4 regions of the Enterobacter sp. B79-1 genome follow, and region 4 is predicted to be linked to each of the others. Evidence: predicted binding sites of a transcription regulator. Region 4 holds the regulator's gene; each other region holds the start of a gene.

Evidence for each region. The regulator PurR, encoded in region 4, represses purine synthesis genes. The targets are predictions, from matches to a motif close to CANGCAAACGTTTGCNTG.
Region 1: a site for PurR is predicted at 3,035-3,052, ahead of glyA (serine hydroxymethyltransferase). Genes of this name have one in related genera too.
Region 2: a site for PurR is predicted at 2,842-2,859, ahead of tusA (sulfurtransferase TusA). Genes of this name have one in related genera too.
Region 3: a site for PurR is predicted at 3,589-3,606, ahead of purM (phosphoribosylformylglycinamidine cyclo-ligase). Genes of this name have one in related genera too.

What each region holds. Positions count from the first base shown of each region.
Region 1 covers NZ_JBYAZJ010000008.1:184,643-190,768, reverse strand. Annotated here, with positions in the region: gene glrR (two-component system response regulator GlrR) at 1-1,187, shown strand, start outside; gene glnB (nitrogen regulatory protein P-II) at 1,253-1,591, shown strand; gene hmpA (NO-inducible flavohemoprotein) at 1,673-2,863, opposite strand; gene glyA (serine hydroxymethyltransferase) at 3,169-4,422, shown strand; gene AC2T6E_RS19650 (DoxX family protein) at 4,476-4,898, opposite strand; gene AC2T6E_RS19645 (3-phenylpropionate MFS transporter) at 5,071-6,126, shown strand, end outside.
Region 2 covers NZ_JBYAZJ010000009.1:78,053-84,178, reverse strand. Annotated here, with positions in the region: gene AC2T6E_RS20240 (TRAP transporter large permease) at 1-844, opposite strand, end outside; gene AC2T6E_RS20235 (TRAP transporter small permease) at 855-1,364, opposite strand; gene AC2T6E_RS20230 (TRAP transporter substrate-binding protein) at 1,377-2,348, opposite strand; gene tusA (sulfurtransferase TusA) at 2,540-2,782, opposite strand; gene AC2T6E_RS20220 (7-cyano-7-deazaguanine/7-aminomethyl-7-deazaguanine transporter) at 2,950-3,615, shown strand; gene AC2T6E_RS20215 (DcrB family lipoprotein) at 3,688-4,245, shown strand; gene AC2T6E_RS20210 (MFS transporter) at 4,250-5,467, opposite strand; gene AC2T6E_RS20205 (AI-2E family transporter) at 5,610-6,126, shown strand, end outside.
Region 3 covers NZ_JBYAZJ010000008.1:111,338-117,463, reverse strand. Annotated here, with positions in the region: gene ppk1 (polyphosphate kinase 1) at 1-1,645, opposite strand, end outside; gene purN (phosphoribosylglycinamide formyltransferase) at 1,853-2,494, opposite strand; gene purM (phosphoribosylformylglycinamidine cyclo-ligase) at 2,491-3,528, opposite strand; gene AC2T6E_RS19345 (6-phospho-beta-glucosidase) at 3,795-5,225, shown strand; gene upp (uracil phosphoribosyltransferase) at 5,452-6,078, shown strand.
Region 4 covers NZ_JBYAZJ010000001.1:768,995-775,120, forward strand. Annotated here, with positions in the region: gene AC2T6E_RS03680 (C40 family peptidase) at 1-532, shown strand, start outside; gene sodB (superoxide dismutase [Fe]) at 656-1,237, shown strand; gene AC2T6E_RS03690 (MFS transporter) at 1,275-2,441, opposite strand; gene cydH (cytochrome bd-I oxidase subunit CydH) at 2,607-2,696, opposite strand; gene purR (HTH-type transcriptional repressor PurR) at 2,994-4,019, shown strand; gene punR (DNA-binding transcriptional activator PunR) at 4,036-4,947, opposite strand; gene punC (purine nucleoside transporter PunC) at 5,062-6,126, shown strand, end outside.

The DNA.
Region 1 (6,126 bases), on a different contig from region 4:
TTGATCTGGTGATCAGCGATCTGCGGATGGACGAAATGGATGGCCTGCAGCTTTTTGCAGAGATTCAAAAGCAGCAGCCCGGCATGCCGGTTATCATCTTGACCGCCCACGGCTCGATCCCGGATGCGGTCGCGGCAACTCAGCAAGGGGTGTTCAGCTTCCTCACTAAACCGGTGGACAAAGACGCGCTTTATAAAGCCATCGACAGCGCGCTGGAGCATGCCGCGCCTTCTGGTGATGATGCCTGGCGCGAGTCCATCGTGACGCGAAGCCCTGTCATGCTGCGTCTGCTTGAGCAGGCGCGAATGGTGGCGCAATCTGACGTCAGCGTTTTGATCAACGGCCAGAGCGGTACCGGGAAAGAGATCCTGGCGCAGGCGATCCACAACGCCAGCCCGCGCGCTAAAAATGCCTTTATCGCCATTAACTGCGGTGCGCTTCCGGAGCAACTGCTCGAGTCTGAACTCTTTGGTCACGCGCGCGGCGCCTTCACCGGCGCGGTGAGCAGCCGGGAAGGGTTGTTCCAGGCGGCGGAAGGCGGCACGCTGTTCCTCGACGAGATTGGCGATATGCCTGCGCCGTTGCAGGTGAAACTGCTGCGCGTGTTGCAGGAGAGAAAGGTGCGTCCGCTCGGCAGCAACCGCGATATCGACATCAACGTGCGTATTATTTCCGCCACCCACCGGGATCTGCCAAAAGTGATGGCGCGCAATGAGTTTCGTGAAGATCTCTACTACCGCCTGAACGTGGTGAACCTGAAAATTCCTGCGCTGGCCGAGCGTGCGGAAGATATCCCACTGCTGGCAAACCATCTGCTGCGCCAGTCCGCGGATCGCCATAAACCCTTCGTGCGCGCGTTTTCCACGGATGCAATGAAAAGGCTAATGACCGCCGGGTGGCCTGGCAACGTGCGCCAGTTGGTCAACGTGATTGAGCAGTGCGTGGCGCTGACGTCGTCGCCCGTTATCAGCGACGCGCTGGTGGAGCAGGCGCTGGAAGGGGAAAATACGGCGTTGCCGACCTTTGCCGAAGCGCGTAACCAGTTCGAACTGAACTACCTGCGCAAACTGCTGCAGATTACGAAGGGTAACGTGACCCACGCGGCGCGCATGGCCGGACGCAACCGCACCGAGTTCTACAAGCTGCTGTCGCGCCACGAGCTGGAAGCAAACGATTTTAAAGAGTAATGCCGTATGGTACTGTGAGCAATCGATTACGAGGCAGCTTACAGGCATGAGTTTAAGGACCCACCATGAAAAAGATTGATGCGATTATTAAACCTTTCAAACTGGATGATGTACGTGAAGCGCTGGCGGAAGTTGGCATCACCGGGATGACAGTAACGGAAGTGAAAGGTTTTGGTCGTCAGAAGGGCCACACCGAGCTTTACCGTGGCGCGGAGTACATGGTCGACTTTCTGCCGAAAGTGAAAATTGAAATCGTGGTCAGCGACGATATCGTCGATACCTGCGTGGATACCATCATTCGTACCGCGCAGACGGGCAAAATTGGCGACGGGAAAATCTTCGTCTTTGACGTGGTGCGCGTGATCCGTATCCGTACCGGTGAAGAAGACGACGCTGCGATTTAACAGCGCCAACGGTTTTGTAGGCCGGGTAAGGCGCAGCCGCCACCCGGCGAAAAAAAGCCCCTCGAACGAGGGGCTTTTTCATTACAGCACCTTATGCGGCCCGAAACATTCGTAATGAATGTTGTCTTTGTTCACGCCCAGCTCAACCAGCTGCTTCGCAGCATACTGCATAAACGCCACCGGCCCACAGACGTAAAACTGCATGTCCGGTGCGCTAAACGCCCCTTCATGCTGGCTTAAATTCATCAGACCTTCGCTGTCGAAGCGTGAGGCCTGGCGGTCTGCGTCCGTTGGCAGGCGATACCAGGTGTGCGCGGTGAAGCGCGGCAGGGACGCCCCGAGCGTTTTCACTTCATCCGCAAAGGCGTGAACGTCGCCGTTCTCTGCGGCGTGGAACCAGTTTACCTGCGCGTCGTGGTTTGCCTTTGCCAGCGTATCGAGCATCGCCAGCATTGGCGTTTGACCGACACCCGCAGAGATCAGCGTCACTGGCGTATTGCCGTCAACGGCCATAAAGAAATCACCCGCCGGCGCGGCCAGATGAACTACATCGCCCACGCTGGCTTCGTTGTGCAGCCAGGTTGAGACCTGACCGCCATCTTCGCGTTTCACCGCAATGCGGTAGCCTTTGCCGTTTGGCTTGCGGGTGAGGGAATACTGGCGAATTTCCTGATGCGGGAAGCTTTCAGGCTTCAGCCACACGCCCAGATACTGGCCCGGTTGATATTCGGCCACAGGTTTACCGTCCACCGGCTCAAATTCAAAGCTGGTAATCAATGCACTGCGTGGGGTTTTCTCGACGATGCGGAACGGGCGCGTGCCTTCCCAGCCGCCGTTCTTGCTGGCGTTTTCGCGGTAGATTTGCGCTTCACGGTTGATAAATACGTTTGCCAGCACACCGTAGGCTTTACCCCACGCGTCCAGCACTTCCTGGCCCGGGCTGAACATTTCGTCCAGCGTGGCCAGCAGGTGGCCGCCCACGATGTTGTACTGCTCAGGCTGGATCTGGAAGCTGGTATGTTTCTGCGCAATCTTTTCTACCGCAGGCAGCAGTGCCGCAAGGTTTTCGATATTGCTGGCGTAGGCTGCGATGGCGTTAAACAACGCTTCACGCTGGTCGCCATTGCGCTGGTTGCTCATGTTGAAAATTTCTTTGAGCTCCGGGTTGTGCGAAAACATGCGATCGTAGAAATGCGCGGTGAGTTTAGGGCCGGTTTCCACTAGCAGGGGAATGGTGGACTTAACGGTAGCGATGGTTTGAGCGTCGAGCATGAGCGCGTCCTTCTGATGTTATATTTAATGATGTATTTTAAATGCATCTTATAAAAAATAACCCTGCGTTGTAAATGGTTCTTTGCAAGATGAAAAATATGCATCACAAACCTGAAAAGAAATCCGTTGAAAATGATGAGAGCTTTATTCCTCAAACCCTTGCGCGGCGTGGAGGTAAACGTTTGCGTAAAATCGTTTGTCAAGACCTGTTATCGCAGAACTATTCAGTTATACTGTTGCCCGTCGTCCAACGGGACTGCCTTTTCAGGCCAAAATTTACTTGTTAGCTGAGTCAGGAGATGCGGATGTTAAAGCGTGAAATGAACATTGCCGATTATGATGCCGAACTGTGGCAGGCTATGGAGCAGGAAAAAGTACGTCAGGAAGAGCACATCGAACTGATCGCCTCCGAAAACTACACCAGCCCGCGCGTGATGCAGGCGCAGGGTTCTCAGCTGACCAACAAATACGCTGAAGGTTATCCGGGCAAGCGCTACTACGGCGGTTGCGAGTACGTTGATATCGTTGAGCAACTGGCGATTGACCGTGCGAAAGAACTCTTTGGCGCAGACTACGCGAACGTGCAGCCGCACTCAGGCTCTCAGGCTAACTTCGCGGTCTACACCGCGCTGCTGCAGCCGGGCGATACCGTTCTGGGTATGAACCTGGCGCAGGGCGGCCACCTGACTCACGGCTCCCCGGTTAACTTCTCCGGCAAACTGTACAACATCATCCCTTACGGTATTGATGAGTCCGGTAAAATTGACTACGAAGACATGGCTAAGCAGGCCAAAGAGCACAAACCGAAGATGATCATCGGTGGCTTCTCTGCTTACTCCGGTATCGTTGACTGGGCAAAAATGCGTGAAATCGCAGACAGCATCGGTGCTTACCTGTTCGTGGATATGGCGCACGTTGCGGGTCTGATCGCGGCAGGCGTTTACCCGAACCCGGTTCCACACGCTCACGTTGTGACCACCACCACCCACAAAACCCTGGCGGGTCCACGCGGTGGCCTGATCCTGGCGAAAGGCGGTGACGAAGATCTGTATAAGAAACTGAACTCTGCCGTGTTCCCAAGCGCGCAGGGCGGCCCGCTGATGCACGTTATCGCCGCAAAAGCGGTAGCGTTGAAAGAAGCGATGGAGCCAGAGTTCAAGGTTTACCAGCAGCAGGTTGCTAAGAACGCTAAAGCGATGGTGGAAGTGTTCCTGAGCCGTGGCTACAAAGTGGTGTCTGGCGGTACTGAAAACCACCTGTTCCTGCTGGATCTGGTTGATAAGAACCTGACCGGTAAAGAAGCTGACGCCGCCCTGGGCCGCGCCAACATCACCGTGAACAAAAACAGCGTGCCAAACGATCCGAAGAGCCCGTTCGTGACCTCCGGTATCCGTATCGGTTCTCCGGCAGTGACTCGCCGCGGCTTCAAAGAAGCGGAAGTGAAAGAGCTGGCGGGCTGGATGTGTGACGTTCTGGACAACATCAATGACGAAGCGGTTATCGAGCGCGTTAAAGGTAAAGTTCTGGATATCTGCGCACGCTTCCCGGTATACGCATAATCCCTCTGCTTTGCAGAAATAAAAAAGGCCGCGCTTGCGGCCTTTTTTATGGGCTAACGTCGGTCGAGAGATATGGCCCCCGGTCCCACAATCGCCAGCAAAATAAACGCACCAGCAATACTCACATTCTTATAGAAGTTAATCATGTTCGGCACAACCGCATCACCGGCCATATCCCAGTAATGGTGGCCTATCACCGCCGTTCCCAGCGTATAAAAGACAAAGAGCACCGCGATGGGGCGGGTGAAAAAGCCCAGCACGATCAGAATTGCCGCGGGGACCTCCATCACCACCGCAATAATCGCGGCAAGCATAGGCATGGGGGCGCCGAGCGACGTCATATACTGAACGGTGCCGCTAAACCCCGTGAGTTTGGGATAGCCAAAAATAATAAACAGGACAACGATAGCAATACGGGCAATCAAAAGCAGGAAAGAACGTGAGGAGCCGAAATCGAAATAACGTAAGCTGTTCATGGCAAACGACCTCTTCAGGCGATGTTCTTTAAACGTAATACAATTTTGCCGCTCTCGCCATACGCCGACCGGCTGTCCATGATGTTAATTTATCGTTAATTTATAGCGCGCTAACGACTTGCTAAAGTGCAGGATAAACGCCAGACTATCGCCTCCATTTCGGGAGGGATTCATGGTCTTGCATTCCACGCGCTGGCTGGCGCTCAGCTATTTCACCTACTTCTTTAGCTACGGTATTTTTCTGCCTTTCTGGAGCGTCTGGCTCAAGGGAATCGGCCTCACCCCTGAGTCCATCGGCGTTCTGCTTGGCGCAGGACTGGTGGCGCGTTTCCTGGGCAGTCTGCTGATTGCGCCGCGCGTCAGCGATCCCTCCTTACTGATCAAGGCCGTGCGCATACTTGCGCTGCTCACGCTGGTCTTTGTCGCCTGCTTCTGGGTGAGTCAGCAGTTTGCCTGGCTGATGGTGGTCATGGTTGGCTTTAACCTGTTCTTCTCACCGCTGGTGCCGCTGACGGATGCCCTGGCGAACACCTGGCAAAAGCAGATCACCATGGACTATGGCCGCGTGCGTCTCTGGGGATCGATTGCGTTCGTGATCGGCTCGGCGCTGGTGGGTAAGCTGGTCAGCCTGTACGACTATCACGCCATCCTTGCGTTACTGAGCGTGGGTATTGCCTCCATGCTGCTGGGGATGTTGTTGCGTCCGTCGGTAATGCCGCAGGGCGAAAGCCGTCACCAGGAGAGCGCAGGCTGGCCGGCCTGGCGGAGCCTGGTGGCACAAAGCTGGCGTTTTCTGGCGTGCGTTTGCCTGCTTCAGGGGGCGCATGCGGCGTACTATGGGTTCAGCGCCATCTACTGGCAGGGGGCGGGCTACTCTGCTTCTGCGGTAGGCTACCTGTGGTCGCTCGGCGTCGTGGCGGAAGTGATCATCTTTGCGCTCAGTAAAAAACTGTTCCGTCGCTTCGGCGCGCGCGATTTGCTGCTGCTTTCTGCCGTGTGCGGCGTGGCACGCTGGGGGATTATGGGCTGGACGACCGAACTCCCGTGGCTGATTCTGGCGCAAATTCTGCACTGCGGTACCTTTACCGTGTGCCACCTGGCGGCGATGCGCTACATCTCTGCGCGTGAGGGTGGGGATGTGATTCGACTGCAGGCGGTCTACTCTGCGGTGGCAATGGGCGGCAGCATAGCCGTGATGACGGTCTTTGCTGGCTTCCTGTATCAGCAC
Region 2 (6,126 bases), on a different contig from region 4:
AAATCATCACGATGGTGACGGTTTTCACCGTCCGGCACAGCAGCTTCGGCAGTTCGCTCCACTTATAATCGCGGTAGATGAACATGGTGACGAAGAACGCCCACAGGCAGGCCACGGCGGCGGATTCGGTTGCCGTGAAGATCCCGGACAATATCCCGCCGAGGATGATCACGACCGTCATCAGCCCCCACAGAGCATCGAGCAATATCTTCAGCGCCTGCTTAAACGGGATTTTCTCGCCTTTCGGGTAGCCGCGCTTATGGGCGAAGCCGAGGCAGAGGATCATCAGACATAACCCTAACAGCAGCCCCGGCAGCACGCCCGCGATAAACAGCGTGGCAATAGAAACCGTCCCGCCCGCGGCCAGCGAGTAAATGACCGAGTTGTGGCTCGGCGGGATCAGAATCGCCTGCACGGAACCGCTGGCCGTTACCGCCGCCGCATATTCCCGCGGGTAGCCCTTCTTCTCCATCTCCGGGATCATCACGCTGCCGATAGAGGCCGTATCCGCCACAGACGAGCCGGAAATTGCGCCGAAGAACGTTGAGGCGACAATGTTCACCAGCGACAGCCCGCCGCGAATAAAGCCGACAAACACGTAGGCGAAATTCACCAGCCGTCGGGCAATGCCCCCTTCCGCCATGATCGCCCCGGCAAGGATAAAGAACGGGATCGCCAGCAGGGTAAACTTGTTCACCCCGCTGGTGATTTGGATCATCAGCGCCTCCAGCGGCAGATCGATCCACAACGCCCCCGCCACGGCGCTTAACCCGACGGCGAAAGCCACCGGCATTCCCAGCGCCAGCAGAATGGCGAGGGTGAATAACAAAACGAATGCATCCATTGTTCACCCCTTAACTGTGGTTGCCGATAAGCACGACGGGACGGTTTTCCTGCGAGCCAAACAGCAGGCGTTCAATCACAAACAGGATCAGAATGGCCGACCCGACGGGCAGCGGCAGATAGCTTTCGCCAGAGGTCAGGAGCGGGAACTCCGCGACGGGCTGTTCCCAGAGGTCGACGCACAGCCAGAGGCTGTACCAGAACATCAGGGCGGAGATCAGCAGCATCAGCAGGTCGACCACGCGGGCGCAGAGGTTTTTCAGCATGTCGGGCAGACGGTCGGTGAGCATGTTGACCGCGATGTGCGACCCAGCGCGATACCCTACCGCTGCGCCAATAAAGGTAAAGGTCACCATGCAGATAATGGCGATCGGCTCCGGCCAGGATTCTCCGCGGTTAAGCACGTAGCGCGAGAAGATGCCAATCGGGATCACGATCGTCATCACCAGCAGCGAGATGCCCGCCACGGTCATGGCGAGCAGGTACAGACGGTCCATCCACTTCAGGTAGAGTTCGGACATACGTACTCCGTTTTACTGGACGTCAGCGATGGCTTTCATCAGATCCTGATGCTTGTCGCCATACTGGGCGCGCACCGGCTCTGTGGCTTTGATAAACACCGTTTTGTCGATGTCGTGGAACTGCACCCCACCCGCCTTCATTTTCGCCAGCGCCTGGTCGTTATAGGCCTGCCAGAGCTTGCGCTGCTCGAACTGCGCTTCGCGGGCCAGCGTCAGGACCTTTTGCTGCTCGTCGGCGCTGAGCTTGTCCCATTTCACTTTTGAGTAGAGGAGCATTTCCGGGGTGATAAAGTGGCCGCTGAGGGTGTAGTTTTTGGCGACCGGCATGTAGTTGTGGGCGATAAAGGTTGGCGGGTTGTTCTCCGCGCCGTCGATCACCCCGGTCTGCATGCCGCTGTAGACTTCGCTCACGCCCATCGCGACCGAGTTTGCCCCCATATCCTTCAGCGTGGCGAGCGCCACCGGGCTACCCTGCACGCGGATTTTTTTCCCTTTAAGATCTTCCGGTTTAACGATCGGCTCTTTGGTGATCAGGTTACGGGTGCCGGAATCCATCCAGCCGAGGAACACCAGCTTCGATTTCGGGTTCGCGGTCAGCTTGTCGCCAATCTGCTTGCCGATATCGCCGTCGATCACCTTGTGCATGTGGTCCTCATCGCGGAAGACGTACGGCAGCGTGAAGACTTCGATATCCGGCAGGATGGCGGCAACCGGCGCCATCGAGACGCGGATCATGTCGATGGCCCCCATCTGCGCCTGCTCAATCATCTGCTTTTCATCCCCGAGCACGCCGCCGGGGAAGACTTTGATCTCCAGCTTGCCGTCGGTTTGCTGCTTGAGTTTTTCACCCATGTGCTGAACCGCCACCACGTTCGGGTAGCCTTCGGGGTGTACATCGGCAGCTTTGATGGTTTGAGCAGAAGCGGTGCAGGCAAAAGCAGACAGACACAGCGCGGCCAGTAACGGCTTGAGGGTCGTTTTCATCGGGTCAACTCCAGGGTAGTGAGATAAGCGTTAAAACGGCGTTTTATTTTTATACGCTTAAAAATTAGACTACGGCTGGAAAAGCGGAGGTGAAGCGCCTCACAAAAGCGCGAAAATTTGAAACGATGGTTTAGAAAGGTTTTCTCCCTCTCCCCGTGGGAGAGGGTCGGGGTGAGGGCATCTTGCCGCAATTACCCCTTACGAATCACATACCGGTACGGCAGCGTTTCGGTCTGCTGCGCCACCAGCTCGTGCTCCATAAAGGTACAAAAGCCGGGAATGTCGCGGGTAGTGGCCGGATCGTCTGCGATGATCAGCAGCGTTTCACCGGTCTGCATAGTGCGCACGGTTTTGCGCACCATCATTACCGGCTCCGGGCAACGGAGGCCCTGGGCGTCAAGGGTGTGGTCTGGGCTGGAAAACAGGTCGGTCATGGTCTTCTCGATCAAAATAAAACGGCTGTAGTTTACGCCCGGTTGCCGCCAATGCAAACCAGGTTAACGGTTGCGTGAAAATTAGCCATTGCAAAGTCCCGTCAAAGCAGTATCATGCGGCGGTTTTTATTGGGTTCCCTCACCCCAACGTATAAAAAGGTCACAATATGACGCAGTTTTCTCAATCGCAGCGCGTAAAAGCGTTGTTCTGGCTTTCGCTTTTTCATCTGCTGGTGATCACCTCCAGCAACTATCTGGTGCAGCTCCCGATCTCCATTTTTGGTTTCCATACCACCTGGGGCGCGTTCAGTTTTCCGTTTATTTTCCTCGCCACCGATCTGACCGTGCGAATCTTTGGCGCACCGCTGGCGCGTCGCATTATTTTCGCGGTGATGCTCCCGGCGCTGTTCGTGTCGTATGTGATCTCTTCCCTGTTCTACATGGGAAGCTGGCAGGGCTTTGAGGCGCTGACGCACTTCAACCTCTTTGTCGCCCGTATCGCCGCCGCCAGCTTTATGGCCTACGCGCTGGGGCAGATCCTTGACGTTCACGTGTTTAACCGCCTGCGTCAAAATCACCGCTGGTGGATGGCGCCAACCGCCTCCACGCTGTTCGGAAACGTGAGCGATACGCTGGCCTTCTTCTTCATCGCCTTCTGGCGCAGCCCGGATGCGTTCATGGCCGAACACTGGATGGAAATCGCCCTGGTGGACTACTGCTTCAAGGTGCTTATCAGCATTGTGTTCTTCCTGCCGATGTACGGCGTGCTGCTGAATATGCTGCTGAAAAGGCTGGCAGATAAATCTGAAATCACCGCATTGCAGGCAGGTTAAAGGTTCGCTCTATCAGTTGTGATAAGATGAGCGAATGAGCCGCTATGGCCGTTTATCGAAAGGAAGAAGTCAATGCGCAATCTGGTTAAATATGTCGGGATTGGCCTGCTGGTTGTTGGCCTTGCAGCCTGTGATAACAGCGACACGAAAACGCCTGCACAGGGCGCGTCCGCAGAGAGCAACGCGACCGGGCAGCCGGTAAGCCTGCTGGACGGTAAACTCAGTTTCTCTCTGCCAGCGGATATGACCGATCAGAGCGGCAAGCTGGGTACCCAGGCGAACAACATGCACGTGTATTCCGACGCAACCGGTCAGAAAGCGGTCATTGTGATTGTGGGTGACGACACCACTGAAGAGCTAAGCGTGTTGTCCAAACGTCTGGAAGATCAGCAGCGTAGCCGCGACCCGCAGCTGCAGGTGGTAACCAATAAGTCTATCGAACTCAAAGGCCACACGCTGCAACAGCTGGACAGCATTATCTCTGCGAAAGGCCAGACCGCTTACTCTTCCGTGGTACTGGGTAAAGTTGATAACAAACTGCTGACCCTGCAAATCACGCTGCCTGCGGAAGACCAGCAGAAAGCGCAGACTACCGCAGAAAACATCATTAACACCCTCGTGATTCAGTAATCTTTCACGAGGATGACGTGGCCTCCGGTGCGTGCACCGGGGGCCATTTTTTTAGCCGCCACGTCAGCATCAGCGCCAGCACCACTAAACCTGCCGCCGCCAGATAGATAACAGGCACGCCAGCCCAGGCCATCACCAGCCCTGCCAGCGGCCCGGTGATCCCCAGCGACATATCCATAAACACCGTATAGGTGGCGAGCGCGGCCCCCTGATTTTGCTGCGGCACGGCCTTCACCGCCACCACGCCCAGCGCCGGGAAGACCAGAGAGAAGCCCGCCCCCGCAAGAAAGACGCCGATTTTCGCCATCCACGGCGCAGTGGCGATCCCAGTCAGCAGCAGCCCGACGATTTCGACCGCAAAGCAGATCATCGCCACGTTCAGCCCGCCCAGACGGTTAATGCCGTTCGGGAAGAGCAGTCGCGCGCCGACAAACGCACAGCTAAACAGGGTTAAGGCAAAGGCCGCGCCGTCCCAGCCTTTGGCGTCGTAAAACAGGGTGATGAAGGTGGCGATCACCCCAAAGCCGGTGGTCGCCAGCGCCAGCGCCATCCCGTATGGCCAGACGCGCCCCAGCACCGCGCGAAACGGCAGCGGCTTGCCCTTGCTGGCCTTCACTTTCGGGCGCGGCAGCGCCAGCAGGATCGCCAGCAGCGCAACCGCCATAATGGTGAGGGACAGGCCGTACAGACCGCCCCAGGCGTAACACACCACCCCAAGCGGCGCGCCAATCGCCATGGCGCCGTAGGTGACAATCCCGTTCCAGGAGATCACCCGCCCGATGTGCGATGCGCCGACGACGCCCACGCCCCAGAGCGTGGAACCCGTACCCGCCAGGCTTTGCCCGATACCCAGAATCACGCGGCCCAGACACAGCAGCACCAGACTGACCAGCGGCCACTGGCTGGCGGTGGCCGCCAGAAAGTACCCCAGCCCGCTCAGAAAGCAGCCACACAGCCCCACGACGACAATGCTCTTCGGCCCAAAAAGATCGGCGTAGCGTCCCGCATGGGGGCGGCTTATCAGCGTCGCAAAGTATTGCAGGCTAATGACCAGCCCCGCCCAGAAGGCGCTAAAGCCCATCACGTCGTGAACGTAGCCCGGCAGGATCGCCAGCGGCAGGCCAATCGTCAGATAGCTGGCGAAGTTAAAAATCACAACAGAAACAATGCGCAGATTGAGGCGCACTCCGCTCAGTGCCGGTTCGGCGGAAGGTTCGGGCATGGGTTTAACCTGGATTTTTGCAACAGTGTTTCACTATTACCATGAAGAGAGATGAAAATCAGCAGTGACTTTCAGAGTAACACCCCAGACGAAGGGGATCCGGCGCACTACAATAAACAAGCCCCCCGAAAAAGGAATTCGTATGACAGCCAGCCCGCCCGATAAAACAGGACTTCACATTTTGTTAAAACTCGCCTGTCTGGTCGTGATCCTGGCAGGTATCCACGCTGCGGCTGATATCATCGTTCAGCTGTTACTGGCGCTCTTTTTTGCCATCGTGCTCAACCCGCTGGTAACCTGGTTTTTACGCCGCGGCGTCAGCCGCCCGGTGGCGATTACTATCGTCGTCATCGTCATGCTGATTGTTCTGACGGCGCTGTTTGGCGTACTGGCCGCATCCCTGAGTGAATTCTCGACCATGCTGCCGCAATACAACAAAGCCCTCACCCGCAAGCTGGTTGATTTGCAGGAGATGATGCCGTTTATCAACCTGCATATTTCGCCAGAACGGATGCTGCGCCGGATGGATTCAGAGAAGGTGATGACCTACGCCACCACGCTGATGACCGGCCTTTCCGGCGCGATGGCCAGCATTCTGCTGCTGGTGATGACGGTGGTGTTTATGCTGTTCGAAGTCCGCCACGTGCCCTACAAACTGC
Region 3 (6,126 bases), on a different contig from region 4:
CATACAGCCTGTCCACCAGTCCTTTATCAACGAGGTTGTTGAGCTTCAGCGTGATGCCCGACGACAAGCCGTTCTGCGCGTTGGCGATCTCTTTGTCGATCATATCGTACAGCAGGCGGCGCGAGTTCTGCGGTGACACCAGCAGATAGTCGAAGTTGACCGGGCGGTACGGGTTCTCGATAAAGTTGAATACCCGACGCACTTCGTTGGTGATGCGCGCGTCGGCGGTTAAGAGCGAGTAGTCGGTGTAAATACGCGCGGTTTTCTCGTTAAAGTTCCCGGTACCGATGTGGGCGTAACGCACCACGTCGTCACCTTCTTTACGGGAGATCAGGAACAGCTTGGCGTGAATTTTCAGCCCCGGCGCGGAGAAGATAACGTGCACGCCCGCTTCCGTCAGACGACGCGCCCAGTGGATGTTCGCCTCTTCGTCAAATCGTGCCTGCAGCTCGACCACGACCGTCACTTTCTTGCCGTTGTGCGCCGCGTGGATCATCGCGTCAATGATGCGGGAATCTTTTGCTACGCGGTAAATGTTGATTTTGATCGCCAGCACGTTCGGGTCGAACGACGCCTGACGCAGCAGTTCCAGCACGTGTTCAAAGGTGTGGTACGGATAGTAAAGCAGGACATCGCGCTCGCGGATGGCGTCGAATCCGTTACGGAATTTATCGAACCAAAGATGGCGCAGGCGCGGCAGTGGTTTGTTCACCAGATTGGCTTTGCCGACGTTCGGGAAGCCAATAAAGTCTTTAAAGTTGTGGTAGCGCCCGCCGGGAATGATCGAGTCGTAGCGGGAGATGGTCAGCTTCTCGCGCAGCATTTCGACCATCGCGTCCGGCATGTCGCGCTGATAGACGAAGCGGACCGGCTCGGCCGTCAGACGTTGCTTGAGGCTCGAGGACATCAGCTCCATCAGGCTGGCTTCCATCTCGTGCACCAGGTCATATTCGGCGTCGCGGGTCATCTTCATGGAATAGGCATTTAACGCATCGTAATCGAAGAAACCTTTGAAGATGTCGTCCAGGCAGTAGCGCAGGATGTTATCCAGCAGGATCATCGGCTTGCGACGGCGCGGGGTTTCCGGCGGCAGGTTCACAAAGCGCGGGACCTTATCGGACGGGATCTCCAGCAGCGCGTAGCTGATATTCTCACCGCGAATAATTTCGACCGCCAGATAGGTGTAATCGTCCTTCAGGAACTGGACCAGATCGGTTTCGCGGTTAATCAGAATAGGGGTGATGTGCTGGCGCAGATAGTGTTTAAAGTAGTGGCGCAGCCAGGTCTGTTGGTTGGCGGAGAGCTGGCGTTCGTTAATCAGGAAGATTTGGTTGCGCGCCATTTCCAGCAGCAGCTCGTTGTAGAGGCCATCAAATTCCTGATCGGCTTTCATAACGCGAGACTGGATTTTTCCAAGCAGATGGCGCGAGTGGGAATTTAACCCCTGCTCTTCGCTGATGATGATCCGCCGCTTCAGTTCGGCAAAGCGAACCTTGTAGAACTCATCCAGGTTGTTGGAATAAATGCCCAAAAAACGCATACGCTCGATCAGCGGGTTACTTTTGTCTGCCGCTTCCTGGAGTACACGCTCGTTGAATGCTAACCAGCTTAGCTCTTTCTCGATATATAACTTTTCCTGACCCATTACAGCTCACACTCCAGTTCAATCACAGGACGTGGTAAATCCGTCTCGTCCTTATTATGGCGAGCATTTCCACGATATGTCCAACAGTGCCAGAAAAGTATGACAGTTATTTTTTTTGTTGGGGAATTTAGAGGGTTGGAGAAGGGAATATCGGGTAATGCAATGTACAGGTCGGGTAAGCACAGCAGCGCCACCCGACATAACAAACTACTCTTCGGCCGCATAACCCTGCGGGGGTAACTTCACGCCGTCCAGCCAGGCTGCGCCGTCGCGCATCTCCAGACGCCCCTCAACAAACCAGCTTACCACCAGCGGATAAATGGCATGTTCCTGGGTCTGTACGCGTTCGGTCACGTCGTCTTCGCTGTCGCCGTCAAAGACCGGCACTTTTGCCTGCAGGATCACCGGGCCGCCGTCCAGTTCGTCGGTCACGAAATGGACAGAGGTGCCGTGCTCCTCGTCACCGTTTTCCAGCACCTGACGATGGGTGTGCAGGCCGGGATATTTCGGCAGAAGAGAAGGGTGAATATTCAGCAGACGTCCGGCGAAGTGTTCGACAAATGCCGGGCTCAGGATACGCATGTAACCCGCCAGCACCACCACGTCCGGCGCGTAGGCATCGATCTCCTGCACCAGTTCGCGGTCAAAGGCCTCACGCCCGGCGAACTGGCTGGCTTCCAGCGCGTGCGCGGGAATGTTCGCTTCCCGCGCGCGCTCAAGGCCGAACGCGTCGGCCTTGTTGCTGAAGACTGCCCGAATGGTGCCATTGATTTTCTTCTGTTTGCAGGCGTCTATGATTGCCTGCAAATTGCTTCCGTTGCCGGAAATGAGCACCACGATGTTTTTCATTCAATGACCACACGCTGTTCGGAATCGGAAGCTTTAATCGTACCGATTTTCCACGCGTTTTCACCTTTTTCAGTCAGCAGCTTAACGGCTTTATCCGCTTCGCTTGCTGGCAGGGCGATAACCATACCCACGCCGCAGTTAAAGGTGCGGTACATTTCGTGAGAGCTCACGTTGCCTGCGGTCTGCAGCCAGTTGAAGACGGCTGGCCACTGCCATGAGGATTCGTCGATCACCGCCTGGGTGTTGTCCGGCAGAACGCGCGGGATGTTTTCCCAGAAGCCGCCGCCGGTCAGGTGAGCAATGGCGTGAACGTCGACGCTCTCGATCAGTTCCAGCACGTTTTTCACATAGATGCGGGTCGGTGCCAGCAGATGGTCAGCCAGCGGTTTACCGTCCAGCTCGGTGGTCAGCGGGTCGCAGCCGCTCACTTCGAGGATTTTACGTACCAGGGAATAACCGTTTGAGTGCGGACCGCTGGAGGCCAGCGCGATCAGCACATCGCCGTCGGCCACTTTGCTGCCGTCGATAATTTCTGATTTTTCTACTACGCCGACGCAGAAGCCTGCGACGTCATAATCTTCACCGTGGTACATGCCCGGCATTTCCGCGGTTTCGCCGCCGACCAGCGCACAGCCGGACTGCAGGCAGCCTTCGGCGATACCGCTAATCACGCTGGCTGCGGTGTCCACATCCAGTTTGCCGGTCGCGTAGTAATCGAGGAAGAACAGCGGCTCTGCGCCCTGTACCACCAGATCGTTCACGCACATCGCGACCAGATCGATACCGATCGTGTCGTGACGTTTTAAATCCATCGCCAGGCGCAGTTTGGTGCCTACGCCGTCAGTACCCGAGACCAGAACAGGTTCACGATATTTTTGCGGCAGTGCGCACAGCGCGCCGAAGCCACCCAGGCCACCCATCACTTCCGGGCGGCGGGTTTTCTTCACCACACCTTTGATTCGGTCAACCAGCGCATTACCTGCGTCAATATCAACACCGGCATCTTTGTAGCTGAGAGAAGTTTTGTTGGTCACGGCTTAAATCCCCACGCGATTGCATAGCTAGTAAGAAAAATCGGCGCAATTCTAACAGTCCAGGCAAACGTTTGCGAGCCTATTCTGGACGTGGGGATCTTTTTTTCTGTCTGTCCCGTGGATGCAGCCAAACTTGACTCTGTTCACGAAAATGAAACCGGTTTCTGAGAACTGCTTGCAACGGGTATTCCCTTTGCACATCATCGAACTGAAACCGGTTTCTGTAATTGTTTTTGCAGAAAATAACGCAGAATGAGGGAAAGCAAATGTCAGGATTTAAAGCAGGTTTTCTGTGGGGTGGGGCCGTAGCGGCGCACCAGCTCGAAGGCGGCTGGAAAGAGGGCGGCAAGGGCGTGAGCGTGGCCGATGTGATGACCGCAGGCGCGCACGGCGTGCCGCGTGAAATCACCAACGGCGTGCTGGACGGGAAAAATTACCCTAACCACGAAGCCATCGATTTCTACCATCGCTATAAAGAAGACATCAAACTCTTTGCCGAGATGGGGTTCAAATGTTTCCGCACCTCTATCGCCTGGACGCGGATCTTCCCGAAAGGGGACGAGCTTGAGCCTAACGAGGCAGGCCTGAAATTCTATGACGATCTGTTCGACGAGTGCCTGAAGCACGGCATTGAACCGGTGATTACGCTTTCTCACTTCGAGATGCCTTTCCATCTGGTCACCGAATACGGCGGCTGGCGCAACCGTAAGCTGATCGACTTCTTTGTTCGCTTCGCAAAAGTGGTTTTCCAGCGCTACCAGCATAAGGTGAAGTACTGGATGACCTTTAACGAGATCAACAACCAGGCTAACTTCCACGAAGACTTTGCGCCGTTTACCAACTCCGGGCTGAAGTACGCGCCGGGTGAAGACCGAGAGCCGGTGATGTTCCAGGCCGCGCACTATGAGCTGGTGGCCAGCGCCCTGGCGGTGAAGGCGGGACGCGAGATTAACCCGTCGCTGCAGATCGGCTGCATGATTGCCATGTGTCCTATCTATCCGCTGACCTGCGCGCCGGACGACATGATGATGGCGATGAACGCCATGCACCGCCGCTACTGGTTCACCGACGTGCACGTGCGCGGCAGGTACCCGCAGCATCTGCTCAACTACTTCGAGCGTCGCGGCTTTGCACTGGATATCACCGAAGAAGATAAAGCGGCGCTGACGCAGGGCTGCGTGGACTACATCGGGTTCAGCTACTACATGTCCTTCGCCACCAAGGCGACGGCGGACAACCCGCAGCTGGACTACGACGAGAGCAAAAGCCTGGTCTCTAACCCGTACGTGCAGAAATCCGACTGGGGCTGGCAGATTGACCCGGTGGGGCTGCGCTACTCCCTGAACTGGTTCTGGGATCACTATCAGCTGCCGCTGTTTATCGTTGAAAACGGCTTTGGCGCGATCGACGTGCAGGAGAGCGACGGCACCGTAAACGATCAGTACCGTATTGATTACCTCGCCGCGCATATCAGCGAGATGAAAAAAGCGGTGGTGGAAGACGGCGTGGATCTGATGGGCTACACCCCGTGGGGCTGTATCGACCTGGTGTCTGCCGGAACGGGCGAAATGAAAAAACGCTACGGCTTTATCTTTGTCGATAAAGATAACGAAGGGAACGGCACGCTGAACCGCAGTAAGAAAAAGTCGTTCGACTGGTATAAGCAGGTGATTGCGAGCAACGGCGAGCAGCTATAATTGCCCGGTGGCGCTGCGCTTACCGGGCCTACGGGACGTGTAGGCCGGGTAAGCGTTAGCGCCACCCGGCAGAACCCCGCACCCAAGCCGGAGTTTCGCCTCCGGTTTTTTTGTCTCTAAATCACTTTGCTTGATGTACGTCAAGCAAGATGGGTATGGCGCAATCCGAAAAAAGCGGTATAATCCCGCGATTTTTTTGCGGATGCCACCTCAGAGGAGAAAGAGAATGAAGATTGTGGAAGTGAAACACCCACTCGTTAAACACAAGTTGGGCCTGATGCGTGAGCATGACATCAGCACGAAGCGTTTTCGCGAACTGGCTTCTGAAGTGGGCAGCCTGCTGACCTACGAAGCGACCTCCGATCTGGAAACGGAAAAAGTGACCATCGAAGGCTGGAACGGCCCGGTACAGGTTGAGCAGATCAAAGGTAAGAAAATTACCGTGGTGCCAATCCTGCGTGCCGGTCTCGGCATGATGGAAGGCGTGCTGGAGCACGTGCCAAGCGCGCGTATCAGCGTGGTGGGGATCTATCGTAACGAAGAAACCCTTGAGCCGGTTCCTTACTTCCAGAAGCTGGTGTCTAACATCGACGAGCGTATGGCGCTGGTGGTTGACCCAATGCTGGCAACCGGCGGTTCTATGATTGCCACCATCGACCTGCTGAAAAATGCGGGCTGTAACAGCATTAAGGTGCTGGTGCTGGTCGCGGCGCCGGAAGGGATCGCAGCGCTGGAGAAAGCGCACCCGGACGTTGAGCTGTATACCGCCTCTGTCGACCAGGGGCTGAACGAGCACGGGTACATCATCCCGGGCCTCGGCGATGCCGGCGATAAGATCTTTGGTACGAAATAATCGAATAACGATAAATAAGCCGACTTTGATAGTCGGCTTTTTTTTGAA
Region 4 (6,126 bases):
TTCTAGCCGACGTAAAGCCTCGCAAACGGCCGCCAACCTCGTGACAGAAAAATGCACTACGCGTAAAGGTCACAAAGCGAAGTGCACGAAAGTTACGAAACTAGCCGAAGTGCATAAAGTTCGTATGCAGAAAGCGCAAAAAACGGCGATGAATAAATTAATGGGGCAAATAGGTAAACCGTATCACTGGGGTGGCACTTCTCCGCGAACGGGTTTCGATTGCAGTGGCCTGGTCTATTACGCTTATAAAGACCTGGTGAAGTTCCGTATTCCGCGTACCGCTAATGAAATGTACCACCTGCGCGACGCCGCACCGGTCAATCGTGGTGAGCTGGAGAACGGTGACCTGGTGTTCTTCCGTACCCAGGGTCGCGGCACGGCTGACCATGTCGGGGTCTATGTCGGCAACGGAAAATTCATTCAGTCACCGCGTAGCGGCCAGGACATCCAGATTACCTCACTCAGTGAAGACTACTGGGTGCGTCATTACGTTGGCGCGCGCCGTGTGATGACGCCAAAAACCATTCGCTAACCCCTGCCCTGCCGCACGCGTGGCAGGGTAAGTTCCTCTTTTGCATACTCTTTCAATTTGCTATCCTTTCCCTGTTGTCTGTAGGGTTATTGACAACGTACAAATAAAATAAGGAGAGAAGCAATGTCGTTCGAATTACCTGCACTACCGTATGCAAAAGACGCCCTGGCACCACACATTTCTGCGGAAACGCTGGAGTACCATTACGGCAAACATCATCAAACCTATGTCACCAATCTGAACAACCTCATTAAAGGTACCGATTTCGAAGGCAAAACGCTGGAAGAGATCGTCCGTAGCTCAGAGGGTGGCGTGTTTAACAACGCGGCTCAGGTGTGGAACCACACCTTCTACTGGCACTGCCTGGCGCCAAATGCCGGTGGTGAACCTGACGGTGAACTGGCGAGCGCCATTAACGCCGCTTTTGGCAGCTTCGCGGACTTCAAAGCGAAGTTTACCGATGCGGCCATCAAAAACTTCGGTTCCGGCTGGACGTGGCTGGTCAAAGAAGCGGATGGCAAGCTGGCTATCGTTTCCACCTCTAATGCGGGCACCCCGCTGACTACCAGCGCTAAACCGCTGATGACCGTGGACGTATGGGAACACGCTTACTACATTGATTACCGTAACGCGCGTCCTAACTATCTGGAGCACTTCTGGGCACTGGCTAACTGGGACTTTGTGGCGAAGAACTTCGCCGCGTAAGAGACACGCAGAAGGGTTCGCCCTTCTGCGTTTTTGTTTATTCCGCCGCGCAGGCAGCTTCTGGCTGTTTACGACCGGACATCAGCACTAACAGCAGGCCGAGTGCGGCAATAATTGCGCCCATCACCGGCACAAAACTGTATCCCAGCCCACCGGAAATCACCGCCCCGCCCGCTGCAGCCCCCAGCGCATTACCCAAGTTAAACGCACCGATATTCACGGAAGAAGAGAGACCTGGCGCTTCATGGGCGACACGCATCACCCGCATCTGAAGCGGTGGTACCACGGCAAAGGTGGCAGCACCCCACACGACCATTGCGATCGCCGCACCCCATTCGTTGCGTGCCAGCCACGGGATCGCAATCATGATGACAATCAGCAGGGTTAAAAAGCCTTTCAGCGTACCGCTCACGGAGCGATCGGCCAGTTTTCCGCCCAGATAGTTACCGATAGAGAAGCCCACGCCTATCAGCACCAGCATCGCGGTAATAAAGATCGGCGTCGCGTGGGTAATATCGTGCAGCACCGGTGAAATATAGGTGTAGAGGGTAAACATCGCACCTGCCCCCAGCACCGTGGTCAGCAGCGCGGAAAGCACCTGAGGACGCATCAGCACCGACAGCTCTTTGCGCACGTCAGGACGTTCCCCGGCGCTCCCCTTCGGTAAGGAGAAGAACAGCGCCACCATCGCCACCACGCCCAGCCCTGCTGTCGCCAGGAAAGACATTCGCCAGCCAATGACTTCACCCAGCCAGGTGGCCGCAGGCACACCGCCTATGTTGGCGATCGTCAGCCCCATAAACATGGTCGCCACCGCGCTGGCCTGCTTGTGCTTCGGAACCACGCTTGCCGCAACAACCGAGCCCAGACCGAAAAATGCGCCATGATTCAGGCTGGTCAGAATACGCGACAGCATCAGAGTGGTGTAATCCGGCGCAATCGCGGAGAGCACGTTGCCCAGCGTAAAGATCGCCATCAAAAATATCAGCGCATTGCGACGCGCGCGGTGCGACAGCAGCAGCGTCATCAGCGGGGCCCCGACCATCACGCCGATGGCATAGGCGCTGATTAACATCCCGGCCGCAGGAATAGAGACGTCTACACCGCGTGCGATAACAGGCAGTAACCCCATCGGGGAAAATTCAGTGGTGCCGATCCCAAAGGCGCCAATCGCCAGGGCCAGCAGAGGAAAATTGATTTTCATGAGTCAACTCCGGATGCCGTGTCATCACGCGACACAGAACTAAGAAGTCAAAAGCATGACATCAATCACAAAATTTGAGAAGTTAACATTTTGGCAAAAGATTTTTGCCGGAGAGGTAACAATAGGAAGAAAATGAGGAGGGAGAGGACTCTCCCCCCGCGTAAATCAGTGCAGCGCAGCCGTCAAACCACCGGCAACAATCAATGCCAGCACGATAAAGGTGGTCACCAGCGAAAACTTCAGATCGGAACTCATCAATTTTTCTCCTTTTAATCACCCCACGAAAAGTGAGCTTGCTCATTTTTACACAGTTTACGTCAAAAATCTTCCTGGATTTAAACTGATATCCACTTTAGCTCTTCCCCTTTTCATCAAGATAGGACAAAATTCCACGCTAAATTTATTAGCGTACCGGCCATTGACCCCCTCCTGACGTCCTGTGTCGTTTTCCCGGCGTGTCGCAACTCAAGATTGCGTAATAAGGGTGAGAGAAGGCAAACGTTTACCTTCAAGTTTTTCAGGAGGTTAGGATATGGTCTGGAGTGACATTGAATGGCAACAATAAAAGACGTAGCAAAACGCGCAAACGTTTCCACTACAACCGTATCACATGTAATTAACAAAACCCGCTTCGTCGCGGAAGAGACGCGCAACGCCGTCTGGGCGGCGATCAAGGAGTTACATTACTCCCCAAGTGCGGTTGCGCGCAGCCTGAAGGTGAATCACACCAAGTCGATTGGCTTGCTGGCGACCAGCAGTGAAGCGGCCTATTTTGCCGAAATCATCGAAGCCGTTGAGAAAAACTGCTTCCAGAAAGGCTATACGCTGATTCTGGGCAACGCGTGGAACAGCATTGAGAAGCAGCGCGCCTACCTGTCGATGATGGCGCAAAAGCGCGTCGATGGCCTGCTGGTAATGTGTTCCGAGTACCCAGAGTCCGTACTGTCCATGCTGGAAGAGTACCGCCACATCCCGATGGTGGTGATGGACTGGGGCGAAGCGCGCGCGGACTTCACCGATTCCGTTATCGATAATGCCTTTGAAGGCGGCTATATGGCCGGTCGTTATCTGATCGAACGCGGTCACCGTGAGATTGGCGTGATCCCGGGTCCGCTGGAGCGCAACACCGGTGCGGGCCGTCTGGCCGGGTTTATGAAGGCAATGGAAGAGGCGCTCATCACCGTGCCGGAAAACTGGATTGTCCAGGGCGACTTTGAGCCGGAATCCGGTTACCGCGCAATGCAGCAGATTGTCTCCCAACCGCATCGCCCGACGGCTGTTTTCTGTGGCGGCGATATTATGGCGATGGGCGCACTCTGCGCCGCCGACGAGCTGGGCCTGCGGGTGCCGCAGGATATTTCCGTGATCGGGTATGACAACGTGCGTAACGCGCGCTTCTTCACCCCGGCGCTGACCACCATTCACCAGCCAAAAGACTCGCTGGGCGAAACGGCTTTCAACATGCTGATGGACAGGATCGTCAACAAGCGTGAAGAATCCCAGTCGATTGAAGTTCACCCACGCCTCATCGAGCGCCGCTCCGTGGCGGACGGTCCGTTCCGCGACTATCGCCGTTAATCGCTTACGGAGCCAGTTATGCTGGCTCCCGTAGCCACTCCCGATTCAACGTTTCACTGTCTCCCAGATAATCCAGAAGCCAGGCCATCGCAGGCGATACGTCGTTTTGCTGCCAGGTCAGACAGCAGGCCGCATCCGGGAACGGATTTTCCAGCGTCAGCGCTGTCCACTCTCCGGTATCGATGCGCGGACGCGCGAAGTGAACGGGCACCATCGCCACGCACAGCCCCGCAGAAAGACAGGTTGCCGACGATTCCCAGTCAGGGGCCACCACGCGGCGCTGGTTGTCCAGGAGCCAGGTGATGCGCTTGGGCAGCGAGCGCGAGGTATCTTCCAGCACCAGCGACGGCCAGTTGCGCAGCGTGTCATCGCTGAGAGGGCCTTCCATTGCCGCCAGCGGATGATCGCTGGCGACAACGCAGGTCCAGCTCAGCATCCCCATATCGCGAAATGCATAGCGTCCCCCAACGGGGATCGCCTGCGTTGCACCAATCGCCATCTCCACCCTGCCATCCGCCAGCGCATCCCAGACGCCGTTGAACACCTCCTGGGAGACCCGCAGTTCGACATCAGAAAAGTGACGATAGAAATCCACGATCATTTGCCGGGTCCGTTCCGGCTTAACGATATTATCCACCGCGATGGAGAGATGGCCTCGCCAGCCGTTAGCGATCTGCTGACACTGCTCGCGGGTGATCTGCATTTTTTTGATGACAGAACGCCCTTCCTTCAAAAACCACGCCCCTGCAGGCGTTAATTCCACGTCGCGATGACGCCGCTCGAACAGCGGAACCGCCAGCCACTCTTCCAGCTGACGCACGGTGTAACTGATCGCCGAGGGTACGCGGTGTAACTCCTGCGCGGCACCGGTGAAACTGCCGTTACGGGCAACAGCATCCACCACTTCAAGAGAATAATCTGACCACATGCTCTGCCTGCAAAAAATTTGAATGCACTCAGCAAATATTAGCGTTTCACAAGCCGCTTTGCACTCCCTACACTCTGCGCCAACGTACACCTGCCTCCTCAGGAGAATAAAACAATGCAACCCAGGAAAGGATTTTTAGTCTGGCTCGGCGGCTTAAGCGTGCTGGGCTTTTTAGCGACCGACATGTATCTGCCCGCCTTTGCCGCGATGCAGGAAGATCTGCAAACCCCCGCAGCCGCTATCAGCGCCAGCCTGAGCCTGTTCCTCGCCGGTTTTGCCTTCGCACAACTGCTCTGGGGACCGCTCTCCGACCGCTTTGGTCGTAAACCGGTGCTGCTGCTGGGTCTGGCTATTTTTGCCGTGGGCTGCCTGGGCATGCTGTGGGTACGCGACGCCACTTGGCTGCTGGTACTGCGATTCATTCAGGCCGTTGGCGTCTGTGCTGCAGCGGTCACCTGGCAGGCGCTGGTGACGGATTATTACCCGGCATCACGCACTAACCGAATTTTCGCCACCATTATGCCGCTGGTCGGTCTCTCGCCTGCCCTCGCACCGTTGCTCGGAAGCTGGATCCTGGCCCATTTCGACTGGCAGGCGATCTTCGCCACGCTCTTTGCCATCACGCTGGTATTAATGCTGCCTGCGTTTTTCCTCAAGCCTGCGCATAAAAAAGAGACGCATCCTGACGCGAAGCCGATGACCTTTGCCTCGCTGCTGCGTTCAAAAGCCTATCGCGGCAACGTCCTGATTTACGCGGCCTGTTCCGCCAGTTTCTTCGCGTGGCTGACTGGCTCGCCGTTCATTCTGCACGATATGGGATACAGCCCGGCGGCAATCGGCCTGAGTTATGTTCCGCAGACCATTGCTTTCCTGGTCGGCGGCTACGGCTGTCGTGCAGCGCTGCAGAAGTGGGAAGGCCAGCAGATGCTGCCCTGGCTACTGGTACTGTTCGCGTTAAGCGTTTTCGGCACATGGGCCGTCGGGTTTATTCCGGGTACGGGCCTGACCGAAATTTTGATTCCTTTCTGCGTCATGGCAGTCGCTAACGGTGCTATTTACCCCATCGTGGTGGCGCAGGCGTTACGTCCGTTCCCACAGGCGACGGGACGCGCCGCCGCGCTGCAGAACACGTTACAGCTGGGTCTGTGCTTCCTGGCGAGTCTGGTGGTCTCTGCGTTG